Regions from separate parts of the Azospira sp. I09 genome, predicted to be linked through region 1. Evidence: predicted binding sites of a transcription regulator. Region 1 holds the regulator's gene; each other region holds the start of a gene.
What was found. The regulator FNR, encoded in region 1, switches genes on or off when oxygen is low (the NO sensors DNR and NnrR bind a similar motif). The targets are predictions, from matches to a motif close to TTGANCTAGNTCAA.
Positions count from the first base shown of each region.

Region 1 (2,257 bases):
CGGCCCGACGGCCAGCCCGGCTGACGGATCGCGGAGCCATCCCATGTACCTGGCCCTCAAGCATCTGCACATCACCTGCGTCGTCCTCTCCGGCCTTGGATTCCTCCTGCGCGGATTTTGGATGCTGCAGGAGTCGCCCCGCCTGCAGGGGCGCCTGCCGCGGGTGGCGCCCCATGTGGTGGACACCCTGCTGCTCGGCAGCGCCCTGGCCCTGGCCTTTCTCTCCGGCCAGTATCCCGTCGTCCAGGGCTGGCTGACGGCCAAGGTGCTGGCCCTGCTGGCCTACATCGGCTGCGGCAGCGTGGCCCTCAAGCGGGGGCGCAGCAAGGCGGTGCGGGGCATCTTTTTCGTCATGGCCCTGTCGTGTTTCGCCTATATCGTTTCCGTTGCCCTGACGCGTCATCCCGCCGGCTTCTTCGCCGGTCTGTGAAAGGAATTGCATGAGCCACAGCCTGTTGGGCGCCGCCGCCCCCAGTTTCGACGAACCCCTGGAAATGCTGGATGCCTGCCACGGTCGCATCCAGGCCCAGATCGAGACCCTGCGTCGCCTGGTGCAGCACCTGCCCCGGCACGGCGCCGACCAGGCCGCCCGGGAGGCGGCCCAGGGCGTGCTGCGCTATTTCTCAGTGGCCGCTCCCCATCACCATGCGGACGAGGAGGATGACCTCTTTCCTGCCCTGCGGGCGAGCCAGGCGGTGGCCCGGGAAGCGGCGGTGGCGGCCCAGGTGGAGGCCCTCATCGAACGCATCCTGGCCGACCACCGGCGCATGGACCGGGCCCGGGACGAGGTGCTGGCCCGCCTGCAGGCCATCGTCGCGGCCCAGCCGGGGGAATGCAGCGAGGCCCTGCCGGCGGCCATGGTGGAAGGGTTGGCCGAGCTTTATCTGGGACACATCGATCTGGAAACCCGGGAGCTGCTGTCCCTGGGGCGGCGCCTGCTGTCCCCCGAGCAGGCGGCCGCCGTCGGCCGCAGCATGGCGGCGCGGCGGGGGGCGGTGTTTCCGGAAGGGGAACAGTAGGACTGCCGGCACGCCTGGACTAAGCCCGGGCAATAATCCGGGCAATAAAAAAGCGGCTCCGCGGAGCCGCTTTTTTGTTTGATGCTTGCCCGGGATCAGGCCGACTGGTGGGTCATCAGCTTTTTCAGGCCCGGGATGTCCAGGATGCGGATGTGCTTCTGCTGCACGGCGATCAGACCTTCTTCCTGGAAGCGGGAGAAGGCGCGGGAAACGGTTTCCAGCTTGAGGCCCAGGTAGCTGCCGATTTCTTCCCGGGTCATGCGCAGGTAGAACTCGGCGTGGGAATAGCCCCGGGCGGTGAAGCGCTGGGAGAGATTGAGGAGGAAGGCGGCCAGCCGTTCTTCCGCCCGCATGGTGCCGAGCAGCATCATGACCCCGTGGTCGCGCACGATCTCCCGGCTCATCACCTTGTGGAAGTGGTGCTGCAGGGCCACGATCTCCCGGGACAGGCCTTCCAGGCGGGGGAAGGGGATGATGCAGACTTCGCTGTCTTCCAGGGCCACCGCGTTACAGGAATGGTGTTCGGTGCTGATGCCGTCCAGGCCCAGCAGCTCGCCGGCCATCTGGAAGCCGGTGACCTGGTCGCGGCCGTCTTCCAGCAGCACGTCGGTCTTGAAGAAACCGGCGCGGATGGCGTAGATGGATTCGAAGGCCTCCCCGGCCCGGTACAGGTGGTCGCCGCGCTTGATCTTGCGGCGGGTGCTGACCAGTTCGTCCAGCTTGGACATCTCGGTCTCGTTGAGACCGTAGGGAAGACACAGTTCTTGCAGGTTACAGTTCGAGCAGGCGGTCTTGATGACCGACAGGGTAATTTCTTGGGCGCTGGTCTTCTTCAACGGCATGCTGTTCCTCGCTGGGCCAAGGGCGTTCGGATGGTGGTAACCTGCGCCGGAAGGCCCTTTGGAAGCCTTTGATCCAGGACAACGTGCCCCAGTTCCTGCACCACGATAATAAGCCGCACCTAATGTGTGGTTCTGCAACGACTGTTTTTCAATGACATTTACCGCCAACAACCTGGTTTTCGATCCCCAGATCATCCGCCGCTTCGACGTCAATGGACCGCGCTACACGTCCTATCCGACGGCTGACCGTTTTGTCGAAGCCTTCGATGCCGAGGCCCTGAAGCTGTGGTTGGGCAAACGCAACATCGGCGGTATCAGCCGACCGCTGTCATTATACTTCCACATCCCCTTCTGTAACACCATCTGCTACTACTGCGCCTGTAACAAGATCATCAC
Region 1 is NZ_AP021844.1:3,554,085-3,556,341, forward strand. Features, by position in the region: gene AZSP09_RS16660 (NnrS family protein) at 1-24, shown strand, start outside; gene AZSP09_RS16665 (SirB2 family protein) at 44-430, shown strand; gene AZSP09_RS16670 (hemerythrin domain-containing protein) at 441-1,019, shown strand; gene fnr (fumarate/nitrate reduction transcriptional regulator Fnr) at 1,115-1,861, opposite strand; gene hemN (oxygen-independent coproporphyrinogen III oxidase) at 2,013-2,257, shown strand, end outside.

Region 2 (2,257 bases), 300 kb from region 1:
GACCGCGGCTGCCAGCTGCACCGGGTCCACCGGCTTGCCTGCTTCCGCATTGGTGTCCAGGGCCAGTTTCAGCAGCCTGGCGCTGCGGCCCTTGAAGAGGGGGGAGCGGTTCTCGAACTGTTGGGCCAGGCTGCGGAAGAAGCGCAGGTCGTTGGCCAGATGTTCGTTGCTGCGCAGAACCGGCCGGGCCTGCCGCGGCGCAGTACCGATGCTGGCGATGGGCTGGAAGCCGGTGACCGCCTCGATCAGTTCGGCACTGTACTGGTCCACTTCGGCCGGCTGGCAGCCGCCCAGGGCGTCGAGGCCCTGGATCAGCTTGTCCAGGCGCAGATTTTCCACCGAGCGACCGGCGCCAATGGCGTCGATGGCCAGCTCCAGGCGGTCCAGGGCCAGCAGCACGGCTTCGCCGATGAGCTCGGAGAACTGCAGCTGTCCTTCCCGCAGGCGGGAGAGGATGGATTCGATGGGATGGGCGATGCGCACCGCCAGGTCCAGCTTGCACAGGGCGGCATCGCCCTTGATGGTGTGTACGGCGCGGAAGAGATCGGCCAGTACGGCCCGGTCCTCCGGGGCATTCTTCAACCGGCCGATGTCTCGCTCGATGGCTGGGATGTGGTCCCCCAGGGCATCCACGAAGTCCTGGAAAATTTCCGGGTCCGGGATCAGCGGGTTCAGCGTCTTGACGTTGCTCATGCTTTGTCTCCCCCTCTTGTTTGTTGGTATCAGTTTAATCCAGGCAGCAGCGCCCACCAGGGAAAAGTGCGGCTTATGGCATATCCGCAATTTTTAATGTGCATCAAAATGGCGGTGCACTTCAAAATGGATAATAACCGTACGTTTTATATGGATTAAGTGATGCCTCTGATGCCCTGGCTGCCCCAGTACGACCTGGGCTGCGCTCCCATGGATCACACCCACAAGGAGTTCGTGGAGTGGATCAACCGCCTGGCCGAAATTGCCGATGACCAGTTCCTGGATGGCTTCGACCAGTTCCTGGCCCACACCGTGGATCATTTCGAGCAGGAAGACCGCTGGATGGAGGCCTCCAACTTTCTTCCCATCCACTGCCATATGGATGAGCATCGGCGAGTCCTGCAGACCCTGCAGAGCATCCGCCGCTTCGTCAGCCGGGGCGACATTTCCATCGGGCGCAAGGCCGTGGCGGAACTGGTGGACTGGTTCACCACCCATGCCGCCACCATGGATACGGCCCTGGCCGTGCATATGCGCAACGTCGGTTACGCTCCCGTTCCGCTGGCGGCCTAAGCCAACATAACTCTCCCGTACCTAGCCCCGCGGACGAGGCTACTGGTCAGCATCAGTGGCGAAAGCGTTTGGCCGTTGTTTCGCCGGTCACGGGCATGTCGCTTTCTGCCAGACCGGAAACCTGGGCAAAGCAGCCATCCAGCGGACACTCCCTCCCCGGCGGGCAGCCGTGCTCCAAGGCGCATTGCCGTTGAGTCTGATCGGTCAGGACCATTTCGTGGACCGCTTCGCAGCGGCCGATGGAGCCATCGAAGAAGCTCATGACGTTCTCCTTAGCGTTCATGCCGGGGGGAAATCCCTACTTCGAGTATAGGCATCCGGCACCGCGTTTGCCGGGAAAAAGCTCGTAATCTCCGATATTTAGGAGTACAGTACGCCCTTCCCGTTGGAAGCCCCCATGTTGCGTATCGTCTGCATCGCGCTTCTTCTTTCCCTGACTGCCTGTGGCCTGGCCGACACCGCCACCACGGCTGCAGCAGGCGGAGCCGCCAAGGCTCAGGAAGTTCAGCAGGCCAAAGAGACCCAGGAAAAGCTGCAGGGACAGCTGGAACAGGCGGGTCGGCAGGGGCAGGAACGGGTTGATGCCGCAGAGCGGGAAGCGCGTTAAGGCGCTTTGATCCTCGCGGTTGTGGCCGTCGGGCCGGAGACATCCGTCTTCGGGGTTCGGCGGAAGTGGGCGCCTCGGCTTTTCCGGGGCTTGGTCGGGTCAATGATGACCCCAAATTGGCTGGCGATTCCCTGCGCTTGACCTGAGCTGCCTCGAGCGGCTCCACCTCATTACTGGAAGCTCCATGACATCCTCTGTCGACACCTTTGCCCAATTGGGCCTCTCCGAACCCATTCTGCAGGCACTGACCGATGTGGGTTATGAAACCCCGTCCTCCATCCAGGCCGAATGCATTCCCCTGCTGATGGAAGGGAAGGACCTGCTGGGCATGGCCCAGACCGGTACCGGCAAGACCGCCGCCTTCGCCCTGCCCCTGCTGCAGAA
Region 2 is NZ_AP021844.1:3,253,886-3,256,142, forward strand. Features, by position in the region: gene AZSP09_RS15305 (HD-GYP domain-containing protein) at 1-693, opposite strand, end outside; gene AZSP09_RS15310 (hemerythrin domain-containing protein) at 856-1,266, shown strand; gene AZSP09_RS15315 (hypothetical protein) at 1,319-1,528, opposite strand; gene AZSP09_RS15320 (hypothetical protein) at 1,664-1,873, shown strand; gene AZSP09_RS15325 (DEAD/DEAH box helicase) at 2,058-2,257, shown strand, end outside.
Region 2: the regulator FNR is predicted to act here: its motif matches at 787-800, upstream of AZSP09_RS15310 (hemerythrin domain-containing protein).

Region 3 (2,257 bases), 450 kb from region 1:
GGCGGCAAGCCCGGCAAGTCCGTCCCTGGCGGCAAAGCGGGCGGTCCGGGTCAGGGCGGTCATCGCGGCAAGAGTCCGGCCGCTGCCAAGACGGGCGCTCCCAAGCGGAGCGGCAAGGGCGGGGCGAAGGGCGGCAGCAAGTCCGCCAGCAGGGGCGGCGCCAACAACGGCGGCCGCAAGGGGCGCTAGGCCCCGTTGCCGTGTCTCAGGTCTGGCCGGCGAGTCCCGCCGGCAGGGCCTGGGCCCAGCCCAGCTCGGCCACCAGCCGGGCGAAATCGCCCTCCAGGGGCGCTTCCAGCAGCAGGGGGGCGCCGCTGGCCGGGTGTCTCACTTCCAGACGCAGGCAGGCCAGCAGCAGGCGCGGGCAGGCGAAGTGCTGGGCGAAGAAGCGGTTGTGCTTGCCCTTGCCGTAGGTGGCGTCGCCGATGATGGGATGGGCGATGTGCTTGAGATGGCGCCGCAGCTGGTGCTGCCGGCCGGTGGCCGGCTCCAGTTCAAGCAGGGCGTAGCGGCTGCTGGGATAGCGGTCCACCGCCAGCGGCAGTTCCACCGTGGCCAGGCGCCGGTAGCGGGTGAGGGCGGCCTGGGGCTCCCGGTTCATGCGCTCCCCCTGCCATTCCCCGTCGTCGAACTGGCGGCTGAGGGCATGGTCGATGACGCCGGCTTCCTCCGGATGGCCGCGCACCACCGCCACATAGGTCTTGTGCACCGTCTGGGCCTCGAACTGGCGCCCCAGTTCCCGGGCCATGTCGCTGCTGAGGGCGAACAGCAGCACGCCGGAAGTGCCCCGGTCCAGGCGATGGGCCGGGTAGACCCACTGGCCGATCTGGTCCCGCAGCAGCTGCACGGCGAAGCGGGTCTCGTGCCGGTCCACCAGGGAGCGGTGCACCAGCAGGCCCGGAGGCTTGTGGATGGCGATCAGGTGCTCGTCGCGGTAGATAATCGGCAGCATCCGCTCGGTTTTCCTCGGTAACGGTGGTGGCAAAGGGGAGGGGCATCCTAGCAGGAATTGCTGCCCGAGGGCTTCCCGCCGGCCTCCCGCCGGCCTCCCCGCATCCGCCGAAGGCCGCCCTGGCGCCCATCCCGCAGCTGTCTTGATGCGTATCAACGACGCCCCATTTCTTCCCGCGTTCAATGGCAGCCACGATCTCCAGGGAAGAAAAAATGTTCCGCATCTCCCAATTCATGGACGAGCTGGTGACCCCCAGCACCGTCGGCCCCCGCCGCAATCCTCCCGGGCCGGTGGTGATCTGGAACCTGGTGCGCCGCTGCAACCTCACCTGCAAGCACTGCTACTCCATCTCCGCCGACAAGGATTTTCCCGGCGAACTGAACACCGAGCAGGTGTTCTCCGTGATGGACGACCTCAAGTCCTTCCGCGTGCCGGTGCTGATCCTTTCCGGCGGCGAGCCTCTGCTGCGGCCGGACATCTTCGGCATCGCCCGCCGCGCCAAGGACATGGGCTTCTACGTCGGCCTTTCCTCCAACGGCACCCTCATCAGCGAAGCCAATATCGACGCCATCGCCGACATCGGCTTCGACTACGTGGGCGTCAGCCTGGACGGCATCAAGGAGACCCACGACAGGTTCCGCCGCCTGGAAGGGGCCTTCGACGCCTCCCTGGCCGGCATCCGCCTGTGCAAGGAGCGGGGCATCAAGGTGGGCGTGCGCTACACCATGACCCAGGACAACGCCCACGACCTGCCCGGCCTGCTCAAGCTGATCGAGGCCGAGGGCATCGACAAGTTCTACTTCTCCCACCTCAACTACGCCGGCCGGGGCAACAAGAACCGGGCCACCGACACCCATCACCTGGCCACCCGCCAGGCCATGGACCTGCTTCTGGACACCTGCTGGGACTACCGGCAGAAGGGTCTGCACAAGGAATTCGTCACCGGCAACAACGATGCCGACGGCGTGTACCTGCTGCGCTGGGTGGCCCGCCGCTTCCCGGACAAGGTTTCCCACATCCGCGCCAAGCTGGAGCAGTGGGGCGGCAACGCCAGCGGCGTCAATGTGGCCAACATCGACAACTTGGGCAATGTGCATCCGGACACCATGTGGTGGCACCACACCCTGGGCAACGTCAAGGAGCGGCCCTTCTCCACCTTGTGGAACGACCTCTCCGACCCCCTCATGGCCGGCCTCAAGCAGCACCCGCGGCCCGTGGAGGGGCGCTGCGGCGCCTGCGCCTACCTCAACATCTGCAACGGCAACACCCGGGTGCGGGCCCAGCAGCTGACCGGCAATCCCTGGG
Region 3 is NZ_AP021844.1:236,180-238,436, forward strand. Features, by position in the region: gene rnr (ribonuclease R) at 1-189, shown strand, start outside; gene AZSP09_RS01110 (tRNA pseudouridine(65) synthase TruC) at 206-952, opposite strand; gene nirJ (heme d1 biosynthesis radical SAM protein NirJ) at 1,165-2,257, shown strand, end outside.
Region 3: the regulator FNR is predicted to act here: its motif matches at 1,095-1,108, upstream of nirJ (heme d1 biosynthesis radical SAM protein NirJ).